2 regions of the Burkholderia sp. KL41 genome follow, and region 1 is predicted to be linked to the other one. Evidence: riboswitches for the same ligand, from Rfam matches in the RefSeq annotation. Region 1 holds a riboswitch; the other holds the start of a gene.
What was found. A riboswitch is a leader RNA that binds a small molecule or an ion and turns the genes downstream of it on or off. The one in region 1 is predicted to bind manganese.

Region 1 (7,293 bases):
ACTCCAATCTCGTCGTGCGCGCCCTGGGCGCGCTTGCTCATGAAGCGCGCCTGGCCATCTTTCGCGCGCTGGTCGTCGCCGGGCCGCAAGGGCTGCCGGCCGGTGCGATCGCCCAGCAGATCGGGCTGTCGCCATCGAGCCTGTCGTTCCATCTGAAGGATTTGTCGCATGCGGAGCTGGTCACCGCGCGTCAGGACGGCCGGTTCATCTATTACGCGGCGAACTTCGAATCGATGAGCGGCCTCATCGGGTTCCTGACCGAAAACTGCTGCGCCGGCGCTGCGTGCGGCGTGCCGGCGGCGCCGGCCTGCTGCGGGGATCGCACATGAGCGGCTCGCACGCGGCCCCGTCGCAAGCCGCGGCGGCCAGGCCCGCCATCGGATCATTCGAGCGCTACCTGACCGTCTGGGTGGCGCTGTGCATCGTGCTCGGCATCGCGCTGGGCCTGGCACTGCCGGGGCTCTTTCAGCGCATCGGCCGCCTGGAATACGCTCAGGTCAACCTGCCCGTCGGGCTGTTGATCTGGGTGATGATCGTGCCGATGCTCGTCAAGGTCGACTTCGGCGCGTTGCATGAGGTTCGCCAGCACGTGCGGGGGATCGGCGTCACGCTCGTCGTGAACTGGCTCGTCAAGCCGTTTTCGATGGCCTTGCTCGGCTGGCTGTTCATCCGGCAGCTGTTCGCGCCGATGCTGCCGGCCGACCAGATCGACAGTTATATCGCCGGCCTGATCCTGCTGGCCGCCGCGCCGTGCACGGCGATGGTGTTCGTGTGGAGCCGGCTGACCGGCGGCGATCCGCTGTTCACGCTGTCGCAGGTCGCGCTGAACGACAGCATCATGGTGATCGCTTTCGCGCCGCTGGTCGGCCTGCTGCTGGGGATGTCCGCCATCACGGTGCCATGGGCGACGCTGCTCACGTCGGTCGTGCTCTATATCGTCATCCCGGTGATCCTCGCGCAAGCGTGGCGCAGGCTGCTGCTCGCCAGGGGGCAGGCGGCGTTCGACCGCGCGATGGCGAAGGTCGGCCCCTGGTCCATCGCCGCGCTGCTGGCCACGCTGGTGCTGCTGTTCGCGTTCCAGGGCGAGGCGATCCTGAAGCAGCCGCTGGTGATCGCGCTGCTCGCGGTGCCGATCCTGATCCAGGTGTTCTTCAACGCAGCGCTCGCCTATGGGCTCAATCGCGCCGTCGGCGAGAAACACAGCATCGCGTGCCCGTCGGCGCTGATCGGCGCGTCCAACTTTTTCGAGCTGGCCGTGGCGGCAGCCATCAGCCTGTTCGGCTTCCACTCGGGCGCGGCGCTCGCGACCGTCGTCGGCGTGCTCATCGAGGTGCCGGTCATGCTGCTCGTCGTGCGCGTCGTCAACCGTTCGAAGGGCTGGTACGAGCGCGCGTGAAATCAATCAGGATTCCGGAAATGACCGACATCACGATCTATCACAACCCCGATTGCGGCACGTCGCGCAACACGCTGGCGATGATACGCAACAGCGGCGTCGAACCACGTGTCGTGCTGTACCTCGACACGCCGCCCGGGGAAGATGAATTGCGCGCGCTGATCGCGGCGATGGGCATCCCCGTTCGCGACGTGCTGCGTCGCAAGGGCACACCGTATGACGCGCTCGATCTCGACAATCCGAAATGGAGCGACGACGATCTGATCGGCTTCATGGTCGCGCATCCGCTCCTGATCAATCGCCCGATCGTCGTCACCCCGCTCGGCACGCGGCTGTGCCGCCCGTCCGAACAGGTGCTCGATATCCTGCCCGATCCGCAGAACGGGCCGTTTGCAAAGGAAGACGGCGAAATCGTGATCGATGCGGAGGGCAAGCGTGTCTGACCGCCTGAACGATCTGCCGCAACTCGACGCCGCGCTCTTTCGCGTGCCGGATGCGAGCCTGCTGCAACCCGCGCGCCCGTCGACGCATCCGCCACGCATCGTGCTGCTCTACGGTTCGTTGCGCGCGCGTTCGTTCAGCCGGCTGCTGGTCGAGGAGGCGGCGCGGCTGCTGACGGCCATGGGCGCCGATGTCAGGATCTTCAATCCGGCCGGATTGCCGTTGCCCGACGATGCACCCGAGCATCACCCGAAGGTGGCGGAGTTGCGCGAGCTCGTGCAATGGTCGGAGGGCATGGTGTGGTGCTCCCCCGAGCGGCACGGCGCGATGACCGGCGTGATGAAAGCGCAGATCGACTGGATTCCGCTGTCGGTCGGCGCGGTACGGCCGACGCAGGGAAAGACGCTGGCGGTCATGCAGGTCAGCGGCGGATCGCAATCGTTCAACGCGGTCAACCAGATGCGGGTGCTCGGGCGCTGGATGCGCATGCTGACCATTCCGAACCAGTCGTCCGTCGCGAAGGCGTTCATGGAGTTCGGCGACGACGACAGGATGAAGCCGTCCGCGTATTTCGACCGGGTCGTCGACGTCATGGAGGAACTGGTCAAGTTCACGCTGCTCACGCGCGACGTCGGCGCGTACCTGACGGACCGGTACAGCGAGCGCAAGGAAAGCGCAGAACAACTGTCGCAGCGTGTGAACCAGGCACGCATCTGACCCGCTCGCGGGCACGCGGCGCGGCGGTGCATCGTTCGCACCGGAGCAGCGTGCCCGTGCCGGGTGAGCCCGGTTACCGGGCCAGCGTCAGGAACAGATAGGCTGCGTAACCCGCGCCGTTCGCCAGCAACGCCCAGATCGCGAGCCCGCGCGTGCGCGCATTGACGCGCAGCCATGCGGCCGCCGCGAGCGTGACGATCACGCCGGTCAGCACTTCGAGGCGCGGCTCCCATGGCGTCAGCATGATGCCGATCGCCGGCAGCAGCGTGCCCTGGAACACCATCGCGCCGGTGATGTTGCCGAACGCGAGCGTGTCCTTTCCGCGGCGGATCCACAGCACGCTGTTGACCTTCTCGGGCAACTCCGTCGCGATCGGCACGATGATCAGCGACAGCAGCAATGCCGAGACGCCGAGCACGTGCGACACGCCTTCCACGCCGTGAATGAAACCCTTCGCCCCGCCGACCAGCAGCGCGACGCCGATGAGCAGCTGCAGCGCGATGGTCGCCAGGTTGGTCGGCAAGCCCAGGCGCGACAGGAACATCTTGTGCGGCGCCTCGGTGCCATGCCCGGCATCGACGAGCTGGTTCGACGCACGGAACGTCATCACGACATACATCACGTAGATCCCGACCAGCATCGCGGCGAGCAGCGCGCGCACGGCGCTGTTGTGATGCGGGACGAACATCGCGGCGGTGGCCAGCGAGAACGCGGCGAGGAAGTAGTTCAGGTCGCGCACGAAACCCGTCCGTTCGGGCGCGATCGTGCCGCGCGGCCCGCGCGAGCGGATCACCGCGAGCGTCATCAGGAACGTGGTGAGCGTGGCGAGCATCAGCGGCGCGCCGAGAATCGCGCCGACACCGATCTCCTCGTTCACGGCCGGGTTTGCCGTGCCGCCGGCGAGCGCGAGCAGCGGCACCATCGTTTCGGGCAGCGCGGTGCCGACGGCGGCGAACAGTGAACCGGTGACGCCTTCGGAAATCTTCAGGCGTTCGCCGAGATGTTCGAGCGCATTGGTGAAGACCTCGGCGGCGACGAGGATGACGATCAGCATGACCGCCAGTTCGACGAACATGAACGTCATGCGGCACCTCCGCAGGCATGCGTGCGGATAGCGGCGAAACGCGGGGAGAGGGCGGCGGGGAACATGGGGACTCCGTGGTCGGACGTTGACGAACCATGGCACATCCGCCGACGTCCGACCAGGAACGACGCGATGTGCCGATGGTCTCGCCAGGCCGATCAGGCTGAACGCGCCACGGCCGCAGGCCGAGTGTGTTGACGCGTTCGCTTTCCGGAGACGGAAAGCAGGCTACTCCCCAAAGACGAAGGGCAGTCTAGCCGAGCGGGTTGCTTTCGACAAGCATTCATCCTGAAAAAATATACCCCTCTCCCCTATACGGGAACCCTTCCGGATATATACTCCCCCTCCCTATTCAGGAGCCCGTCGTCGATGAGCCATACCGTTCGTGAAAAACAGAAGCTGCTGAACCGCGTGCGCCGGATCAAGGGCCAGGTCGAGGCCATCGAGCGCGCGCTCGGGGAGGAGCGCGGCTGCAACGAGGTCCTGCAATTGATCACGAGTTGTCGCGGCGCGATGAACGGGCTGCTCGCCGTCGTGCTGGAAGACCACATTCGCGAGCATCTGGTCGATGCGCACGAACCTGACGCACACGAAGGCAGCGCGACCGAGCAGCTGATCGACGTGGTGCACAGCTATTTCAAGTAATCGAGGCAGGACATGAACGCTTTCCGGGATGACGCGTTCGGCGCGGGGCACGACCATATCTTTCTCGGTGCGGCGCACGAGCAGAACGAACGCAGGACGTGGATGGTCATCGGCCTGTGCTCGGCAATGATGGTGGCCGAGATCGTCGGCGGCACGCTGTTCGGGTCGCTTGCGCTCGTCGCCGACGGGTTGCACATGTCGACGCACGCGGGCGCGATGCTGATCGCCGCGCTGGCCTATACCTATGCGCGCAAGCATGCCGACGATCCGCGCTTCGTGTTCGGCACCGGCAAGCTGGGCGACCTGGCCGGGTTCACGAGCGCGATCGTGCTCGCGATGATCGCGATCCTGATCGGCTACGAGGCGGTTGCGCGTCTGCTGGCGCCCGTTCCCATTCACTTCGGCGAAGCGATTCCGATTGCCGTGCTGGGGCTCGCGGTGAACCTCGCCAGCGTGTGGCTGCTGAGCGGCGGCCATCACCACGGGCATGGCCATGGGCACGGTCATCATCATGGGCACGACCACGACCATGATCACGACGATGATCATCATGAGCATCACGATCACGGTTCGCACACGGCGGCCCATCGCGACCACAACATCCGGTCGGCCTACGTTCACGTGATCGCCGACGCGGCCGTGTCGGTGCTGGCCATCGTCGGCCTGCTGCTCGCACGTGCATTCGGCTGGGTCTGGATGGACCCCGTTGCGGGCATTGTCGGCGCGCTCGTGATCGCGAACTGGTCGTATGGGCTGATGCGCGATACCGGCGGCATCCTGCTCGACGTCAACGTCGATCGCAGGCTGGCTGCGCGCATACGTGATGCGATCGAGGCGCTGGGCGACACGGTCAACGATCTTCACGTGTGGCGTGTCGGGCCGGGCCACATGAGTGCGATCGTGTCGGTCGAAACCGTCGAGACGGTGCGCGACGCGCGTTTCTACCATGCGCTGATCGAGGGTTTCGACGGCGTGTCCCACGTGACCGTCGAAGTGATGACGCCTGCGAAGGCGGCCTGACCGTGGCCGTGAAATCACCGTGCATCGAGCTGTGCGCGTTCGACGGCCGGACGGGCTTTTGTGTCGGCTGCCTGCGCACGCGCGACGAGGCGCGCGACTGGAAGAAGCTGACCGACCATCGCCGGCACCAGATACTGAACGACCGCAATCGCCGCCAGGCGAAAATCCGGCGCGAACCGGGGGAGTGAAGGGGCGTCGTCGTCGTGCTTCGCCTGGTGTTGCGCCGGCCGTCACGCCGATGCGACACGCGCGGGAAACGCCTTACCCTTCGACGCCGCGCGGAAAATGAAGCGCAAACGTCGTGCGCCCGTCACGGCTTGCGACCTCGACCTTGCCGCGATGCAGCTCCATGATCGATTTCACGATCGCGAGCCCGAGGCCCGCGTTGCGCGCCGCGCCGTGCCGCGACGAATCGATGCGGTAGAAGCGCTCGAAGATCCGTTCGACCTGTTCGGGCGGAATCGCGGCGCCGCGATTGGTGACTTCGACGACCGCATACCCGCCTTGCGTGGACACCGCCAGCTCGATCGTCGACCCGGCTTGCGCATGTTCGAGCGCGTTCGACGCGAGATTGCTGACGGCGCGCCGGAACAGCGTCGCATCGGCGACGACGGTCGCTTCGCCTTGCACGTCGATGCGCACGCCGGCTTCATCGGCAAGCGCCTGGAAATACGACGCGAGCCGGCGCAGTTCGCCGCCCGCGTCAAGTTCGGTGGTCTTCAGGTGCTGACGCGCATTGTCGGTGCGCGCGAGAAACAGCATGTTCTCGATCATCCGCTGCAGCCGTTCGCATTCCTCGATATTCGAATCGATCAGCGCTTCGTATTCCTCGGTCGTGCGCGCGCGCGACAGCGTGACCTGCGACGAACTGATCACGTTGGCGAGCGGCGTGCGCATGTCGTGCGCAAGATCGGACGAGAACTGGGAGAGCCGCACGAACGCGCGTTCGAGGCGGTCGAGCATCCGGTTGACCGACGTCGCGAGTTCACGCAGCTCGACCGGGCCGCCATGCGCGTCGAGCCGCGCGTTCAGGTTGTGGGCCTCGATGCGTGACGTCTGCCGGCCGAGGCTCTCGACCGGGCGCAGGCCGCGCGACGCGACCGCGTAACCGAGCGCGCCGACCAGCAGCGCGCCCGCGGCCGCCGCGAGCCAGATGTCGACGCGATAGCTTTCGAGCAACGACTGGCGATCGGTCGCCGTGCGTGCAAGCGCAACCTGGATCGCATCGCCGGACGGCAGCGTGGCGCGCGCATACACGCAGCGCGACGTGCCGATCCCGGGCGGCGCGCACGTGAACGGGGTGCCGGTTGCGCCGGCCGGATGGGGCGCGGCGATCACCGACGCCAGCGTGTGGCCGGCTTCGTCGGAATGCTCGACGAGCGCGCGGTTCCGCGCGTCGTAGATGCCGAGATAGACGCCCGGATGCGACAGCAGCACTTCATGAAACACGGCCGGATCGGCGCGCAGCGCGGCAGCCGAGCCGCTCGCGTGCGCAAGCTGCAGGAACTGGTTGAGCTTGCCGGAGATCTCGATGTCGTCGCGCCGCGTCAGCTCGGCGGACAGCGAGCGATACAGGTACGCGCCGGTCAGCGCGAACACGAGCGCGGCGACGACGGCGAACGCCAGCGTCAGGCGCCGCAGCAGCGAATACGAGGCCGGGCTGCTGCGCGTCACGAACGATCCTCGAGCACGTAGCCCATCCCGCGGATCGTGTGGATCAGCTTCTTCTCATGGGCGTTGTCGATCTTCGCGCGCAGGCGCTTGATCGCGGCATCGACGACGTTCGTGTCGCTGTCGAAATTCATGTCCCAGATCTGCGACGTGATGAAGGTGCGCGTCAGCACTTCGCCTTCGCGTTCGGCGAGCAACTGCAGCAGCGCGAATTCCTGCGCGGTCAGGTCGATGCGGGTGTCGGCGCGCCGCACGCGGCGGCGGATCAGGTCGACTTCGAGATCGGCGACATGCAGGATGTCGCGCACGTTGCGCGGCG
Region 2 (7,293 bases), on a different replicon from region 1:
TATTACGCCGGTGCGAGCGTGCTGCTGACCGAGCAGGATTTCTACGACATGACGGCCGCGTACTGCGAACGCGCGCTCGCCGACAACGTCGTCCACACCGAACTGTTCTTCGATCCGCAAACGCACACCGAACGCGGCGTGCCGATCGAGACGGTAGTCGCGGGCATCGAGCGCGCACTCGCCGATTACGAGCAGCGCGGGCTGTCGAGCAAGCTGATTCTGTGCTTCCTGCGCCACCTGTCCGAAGAGGACGCGCTCGCGACGTTCGAATCCGCGCTGCCGCTGTTCGAGCGCTATCGTCATCGCCTGATCGGCGTGGGCCTCGATTCGTCCGAACTCGGCCATCCGCCGACGAAGTTCGCGCGCGTGTTCGACAAGGCACGCGCGCTCGGGCTGAAGCTCGTCGCACATGCGGGCGAGGAAGGCCCGCCCGCATACATCTACGAGGCGCTCGACGTGCTGAAGGTCGACCGGATCGACCACGGCGTGCGCAGCATCGAGGACGCGGCCCTGGTCGAGCGTCTCGCCAGGACGCGCACGGCACTGACCGTCTGCCCGCTGTCGAACCTCAAGCTGTGCGTATTCGACGACATGGCGAAACACACGCTGAAGGCGCTGCTCGATCGCGGCGTCGCGGTGACGATCAACTCCGACGATCCGGCCTATTTCGGCGGCTACGTCAATGAAAACTACTTCGCGACGGCCGAAGGGCTGCAACTCACGGATGCCGAAGTCCATGCGGTGATCCGCAACGGCTTCGAGGCATCGTTCATCGATCCGGCGCAGCGCGACGCACTGTACGCGCGCCTCGACGCGTACTGGCAGGCCGCCTGACGGCCCGCATCGAGGAACCCCAGACAGATGAAACACGGCAACGGCATCCGCTTCGCAACCACCGGCCCGGCATCGCGCCGGAACGGTCGCGTGCGTGCCCGCGCGGCGAGCGCGCCATTCGTCGTCGCCCGCCCGTGCTTGCCGTCGCGGTTTGCCGCTGCGGTCGCCGCCGCACCGGTCGCGAACGCAGCGGCTGCGAGGCCCGCCGGCAACCACTCGCCGGCGGCTTCGGCCGCCACGTTCGCCCGCGCAATCGCCTCCGGTCGCGCCGCACGCAGCGTGCCGCTACCGCTCGCGAAGCGCCGTCCCGCCGCCCTCCGGCGTCGATCGCTTTCTTCTGTTCGCCTTACCTTGATGCAGGACCATTCGTCATGACGCAAACCGCTTTCCGTTCCCAGCTGCTGACTTTCAACGGCGACCCGGCGCAATCGAGCCAGGCCGCGAACTACGAGACCGACGGCCTCCTGATCGTCGACGACGGCAAAGTCGTCGCGGCCGGCCCGTACGCGCAGCTCGCCGCGACGCTCGCGCGCGACGCGATCGTCCATGACCTGCGCGACAAGCTGATCGTGCCCGGCTTCATCGACACGCACATCCACTATCCGCAGACGGACATGATCGCGTCGCCGGCACCGGGACTGCTGCCGTGGCTGGACAAGTACACGTTCCCGACCGAGCGCCAGTTCGGCGATCCCGAGCATGCGCGCGAGGTGGCCGACTTCTTCGTCGACGAACTGCTCGCCTGCGGCACGACGAGCGCGCTCGTCTACTGCACGGTGCACAAGCAGTCGGCCGATGCGCTGTTCGCGGCGAGCGACGCGCGCGACCTGCGGATGATCGCGGGCAAGGTGCTGATGGATCGCAACTGCCCCGAATTCCTGCGCGATACCGCGCAATCCGGTTACGACGACAGTGCCGAGCTGATCGGCCGCTGGCACGGCAAGGGCCGCCAGATGTACGCGCTCACGCCGCGTTTCGCGCCGACGTCGACCGAAGCGCAGCTCGAGGCGTGCGGCGAACTCGCGCGCCGCCATCCGGACGTGTTCGTACAGAGCCACGTCGCGGAGAACGTCGACGAGGTGAAATGGGTGGCCGAGCTGTTCCCCGGCCATCGCAGCTATCTCGACATCTACGACCGCTACGGGCTGCTGCGCCCGCGCGCGGTGTACGGCCACTGCATCCACCTCGACGACGAGGACCGCCGCCGGATGGCCGAGACGCGCACCGTCGTCGCGCACTGCCCGACGTCGAACTTCTTCCTCGGCAGCGGGCTGTTCGATTTCGACAAGGCCGGTGAATACGACGTGCCCGTCACGCTCGCGACCGACGTCGGCGGCGGCACGTCGTTCTCGATGCTGCAGACGATGAACGAAGCGCACAAGGTCGCGCGGCTGTCGGGCCACCACCTGACCGCGACCCGGATGTTCTGGCTCGCGACGGCCGGCGCCGCGCAGGCGCTCGACCTCGCCGACACGGTCGGCACGCTCAAGCCGCGCACGGAGGCCGACTTCGTCGTGCTCGATCCGCGGGCCACGCCGCTGCTCGCGCGCCGCACGAAGCGCGCGGATTCGCTCGAGGAACTGCTGTTCGCGTTCGCGCTGCTCGGCGACGACCGCGCGGTGTACCGCACCTATGCGGCCGGCAAACTCGTCCACGAGCGCGGGGCGGCGCGCCGCCCCGCCGCGTAACGGCGTTCCGGGGGGTGTCCCGGCAGGCGCGGGCGTTCGCCGCCGCGTCTGCCTGCCCGTCTGCCCGTCTGCCGTACAGCCGGAGCTTGCCGAGCACCAGGCGCCGCGCCGCTCGACCGCTTTCCCGCGCGCGACACGCCGTGCTAGAATTCGCCGCTCATTGGGGAGTAGCCGCTCCGCTCGATGTCCCGCGCCCCCGGCGCGCATCGTGACGGAGGCGTCCGTCAACAGACTTGGCCTTGCGGCCATGGCGGGCGCAGCCACCTAGGCCTGGCGAGACCGATGGTTCACAGTGCGCCGCATCAGGGCCCGGCGCGCCGTGGATCGTCGCTCGCACGCACAACACCGGCCCGTGGAACCCCATACGTGTCCCAAGCCTTCCTGATCTCCACCGGCGCCGTCGCCCTCGCTGAAATCGGCGACAAGACCCAATTGCTTTCCCTCGTCCTGGCCGCGCGCTATCGCAAGCCGGTGCCGATCATTCTCGGCGTGCTCGTCGCGACGCTCGTGAACCACGGTTTCGCCGGCGCGCTCGGCGAATGGCTCGGCGCGCTGGTCACGCCGTCGATCATGCGCTGGGCGCTCGCGTTCTCGTTCATCGCGATGGGGTTGTGGATCCTCGTGCCGGACAAGCTCGACGCCGACGAGGCCAATGCCAACCGTTCGCGGCTCGGCGTGTTCGGCGCGACCCTCGTCGCGTTCTTCCTCGCGGAAATGGGCGACAAGACGCAGATCGCGACCGTCGCGCTGGCCGCGCGCTTCCAGGACTACATCGGTGTCGTGGCCGGCACGACGTTCGGGATGATGCTCGCGAACGTGCCCGCGATCCTGCTCGGCGACCGCTTCGCGCACCGCCTCCCGACGAAGCTGGTGCACGGCATCGCGGCCGTGCTGTTCGTCGTGCTCGGCGCGCTGGCGCTGCTGGGCGTCGGGGTCTGACGGGGAAGAAAACGGCAGGCGCGGCCGGACGGCCGCGCCGAGGCTGATGCCGCGTTACTTGGCGGCGGCGCCCGAAGCGGGCGCAGCCGGCACCGCGCGCTCGTTGGCGGCCGGTGCCGCCGGGCCGCCGCGCTTGTCGACCGGCAGCCGGACCGAGCGAACCGCGCCGTTCGACAGCGGGAAATCGGCGAGCGCGCTGCGCGCGAGGAACGGCATCGCGTACAGCAGCGTGCCGTTGTCGCCGGTCGTGCGCGCGGACACGTTGTAAACCTCCTTGCCCGTCGCGCGCTCGGTGATGCGGATGCCGAGCGTGTAGTCGAACACCTGGTACGTCTGCGCGACATAACCGGCCGGCATCGGCCCCCAGGGCCCCCACGGGCCCCACGGCCCGCGCCGCCAGTACGGCCCCGGCCCGACGAACCACGGATCGTAATAGACGGGCTGCGGCACCGTCACGAGATCGCTGCCGACCGCATAGGTCAGCCCGACGAGATACCGCGCCTGCGCCTGCGGCACCTGCCGGAACGCATACGTGGACAGCTCGTTCGCGACGATCGGCTCGTAAGTCGACTGCTCGATGCTGTTCTTCTGCGCATCGGTGCGGGTGAACGCATAGGTGCGTGTCGCGTCGCTGCCGCTCCAGTCGGAGAAGGCCGTGACCTGGGTCGTCACGTAGCTGGTGCAGCCGGTCAGCAGCGCCACGCACAGCACCGCCGCCCAGCCCGCACCGCGTTGAATCCATTCGCGTTTCATGTTGATCCTCTTCGATCCGTCACCCGTTCGTCGCACCGCGCGAACCGTAACGGGATGCCGATAATACGCGGACTCCCGGAACCGGTAAAAAGTTCGCCCGGCACGCAGCCGCAAGCCTTTGTACAATGGCCCGGTTCGCCCGGCCCGTGCCACGGGCCCGTCCCCCACACCACCGATCTCGACGACCATGTCCGACAACGCTTCCTCCACCGTGATCCGCCGCGCCGACTACACGCCGCCGGCCTTTCTCATCGATACCGTTGCGCTCGAATTCGATCTCGCGCCGGCCCGTACGATCGTCAGGAATACGATGCGCGTGCGCCGCAACCCGGACGCCGCGCCCGCGCCGCACCTGGAGCTGATGGGCGAAGCGCTCGAATTCGTCGGCGCACGGCTGGACGGCGCGCCGCATGGCGCCGTGCGCGCGCACGAGCACGGGCTGACCGTCGAGAACGTCCCCGATGCATTCGAGCTGACGCTCGAAAGCGCATGCGCTCCCGACCAGAATACGACGCTGTCGGGTCTCTATGTATCGAGCGGCAACTTCTTCACGCAGTGCGAAGCCGAGGGCTTTCGCCGCATCACCTACTTCCTCGATCGCCCGGACGTCATGGCGTCGTACACGGTGACGCTGCGCGCCGACAAGGCCGCCTACCCGGTGCTGCTGTCGAACGGCAACCTCGTCGATTCCGGCGACCTGCCCGATGGCCGCCACTTCGCGAAGTGGGAAGACCCGTTCCGCAAGCCGAGCTACCTGTTCGCACTGGTCGCCGGCAAGCTCGTCGCGATCGAGGAGAAGATCACGACCGGCTCGGGCAAGGAAAAGCTGCTGCAGGTGTGGGTCGAGCCGGCCGATCTCGACAAGACGCGTCACGCGATGGATTCGCTGATCCATTCGATCCGCTGGGACGAGAAGCGCTTCGGCCTCGAGCTCGATCTCGACCGCTTCATGATCGTCGCGGTCGGCGACTTCAACATGGGCGCGATGGAAAACAAGGGGCTCAACATCTTCAACACGAAGTACGTGCTGGCGAACCCCGAGACCGCGACCGACACCGACTTCGCGAACATCGAGTCGGTGGTCGGCCACGAGTACTTCCACAACTGGACCGGCAACCGCGTGACCTGCCGCGACTGGTTCCAGCTGAGCCTGAAGGAAGGGCTGACGGTGTTCCGCGACCAGGAATTCTCGGCCGACATGGCCGCGGGCGACGCCGTCGAATCGGCGGCCCGCGCGGTCAAGCGCATCGAGGACGTGCGGGTGCTGCGCCAGTTGCAGTTCGCCGAGGATGCCGGCCCGATGGCGCACCCGGTGCGCCCGGAGAGCTACGTCGAGATCAACAACTTCTACACGATGACCGTCTACGAGAAAGGCTCGGAAGTCGTGCGGATGTACCAGACGCTGTTCGGCCGCGACGGCTTCCGCAAGGGGATGGACCTGTATTTCAAGCGCCACGACGGGCACGCCGTGACCTGCGACGACTTCCGCCACGCGATGGCCGACGCGAACGGGCGTGACCTCGCGCAGTTCGAGCGCTGGTACAGCCAGGCCGGCACACCGCGCGTGTCGGTGCGCACCGCGTACGACGCGGCCGCGCGCCGCTATACCGTCACGCTCGCGCAGGGGGGCTACGGCGACGCGTCGCCGGCCGCGCGCGAAACGCAGCAAGGCCCGCTGCTGATCCCGTTCGCGATCGGCCTGATCGGCCGCGACGGCCGCGACCTGCCGCTGCGCCTCGACGGCGAAGCCGCCGCGGCCGGCACGACGCGCGTGCTCGACTTCACCGACACCGAACAGACCTTCACGTTCGTCGACGTGCCGGAACAACCGCTGCCGTCGCTGCTGCGCAACTTCTCGTCGCCGGTGATCGTCGAGTACGACTACAGCGACGACGACCTCGCGTTCCTGCTCGCGCACGACAGCGATCCGTTCAACCGCTGGGAAGCCGGCCAGCGCCTCGCGACGCGCGCGCTGCTGACGCTCGCCTCGCGTGCCGCCGCGAACGAGCCGCTCACGCTCGGCGAGAACTTCGTTGCCGCCTTCCGCCGCGTGCTGACCGACGCGACGCTGTCGCCCGCGTTCCGCGAACTCGCGCTGACGCTGCCGTCGGAAACCTACCTCGCCGACCAGATGGCGGAAGCCGATCCGGCCGCCGTGCATCGCGCGCGCCAGTTCGTGCGCCGCCAGCTCGCCACCGCACTGCGCGCCGACTGGCTCGCCGCGTACGAGCAGCACCAGACGCCCGGCGCCTACGAACCGACGCCCGAGGCCTCCGGCCGCCGCGCGCTGAAGAATCTCGCGCTCGCGTATCTCGCCGAACTCGAGGATCCGGTCGATGCCGTGCGCCTCGCGACCGCGCAATACGACGCGGCGAACAACATGACCGATCGCGCGGCCGCACTCGGCGCGCTGCTGTCCGCCGCGGCCGCCGGCGCGAACGAACCGGCCGAGCACGCGCTCGACGATTTCTACCGCCGCTTCGAGAAGGAAGCGCTCGTGATCGACAAATGGTTCGCGATGCAGGCCGCGCAACGCGGTACGCCCGCGCAGCCGACGCTCGCGAAGGTTCGCAAGCTGCTCGCGCACCCCGCGTTCAACCTGAAGAATCCGAATCGCGCACGTTCGCTGATCTTCAGCTTCTGCGCGGCCAACCCCGCGCAATTCCACGCGGCGGACGGCTCGGGTTACGCATTCTGGGCCGAACAGGTGCTCGCGCTCGACGCGATCAACCCGCAGGTCGCGGCGCGCCTCGCCCGCTCGCTCGAACTGTGGCGCCGCTTCACGCCCGCGTTGCGCGACCGGATGCGCGAAGCGCTCGAGCAGGTCGCCGCCGGCGCGAAATCGCGCGACGTGCGCGAGATCGTCGAGAAGGCGCTCGCGTAACGCAATCCTCCGCATCGCTCACACGCGAAACAGCCGGTGCCGCCAGTGGCGGCGCCGGCTTTTTATTGCGTGAATACTGCCGGCCCCGGACGCAGTCGCGGGGTCTGACCGCGCCCGCTGCATGGCGCGTCCCGCGCGTCGTCGCCGCCGGAAACCGGGTCGATCCGGCCGCCCGGCCGTGTAACCGGACGAAAA

Region 2: another riboswitch for manganese. It lies ahead of PQB87_RS05395 (TMEM165/GDT1 family protein); the one in region 1 lies ahead of PQB87_RS31900 (sodium:calcium antiporter).

Annotation. Positions count from the first base shown of each region.
Region 1 covers NZ_CM174447.1:3,231,916-3,239,208, reverse strand. Annotated here, with positions in the region: gene PQB87_RS31920 (ArsR/SmtB family transcription factor) at 1-329, shown strand, start outside; gene arsB (ACR3 family arsenite efflux transporter) at 326-1,396, shown strand; gene arsC (arsenate reductase (glutaredoxin)) at 1,417-1,839, shown strand; gene arsH (arsenical resistance protein ArsH) at 1,817-2,554, shown strand; gene PQB87_RS31900 (sodium:calcium antiporter) at 2,628-3,638, opposite strand; yybP-ykoY riboswitch at 3,713-3,887, opposite strand; gene PQB87_RS31895 (metal/formaldehyde-sensitive transcriptional repressor) at 4,008-4,283, shown strand; gene dmeF (CDF family Co(II)/Ni(II) efflux transporter DmeF) at 4,296-5,303, shown strand; gene PQB87_RS31885 (DUF1289 domain-containing protein) at 5,306-5,491, shown strand; gene PQB87_RS31880 (heavy metal sensor histidine kinase) at 5,565-6,977, opposite strand; gene PQB87_RS31875 (heavy metal response regulator transcription factor) at 6,974-7,293, opposite strand, start outside.
Region 2 covers NZ_CM174446.1:1,128,101-1,135,393, reverse strand. Annotated here, with positions in the region: gene PQB87_RS05410 (adenosine deaminase) at 1-834, shown strand, start outside; gene PQB87_RS05405 (hypothetical protein) at 862-1,209, shown strand; gene guaD (guanine deaminase) at 1,206-2,522, shown strand; yybP-ykoY riboswitch at 2,673-2,810, shown strand; gene PQB87_RS05395 (TMEM165/GDT1 family protein) at 2,889-3,461, shown strand; gene PQB87_RS05390 (DUF4136 domain-containing protein) at 3,516-4,214, opposite strand; gene pepN (aminopeptidase N) at 4,402-7,098, shown strand.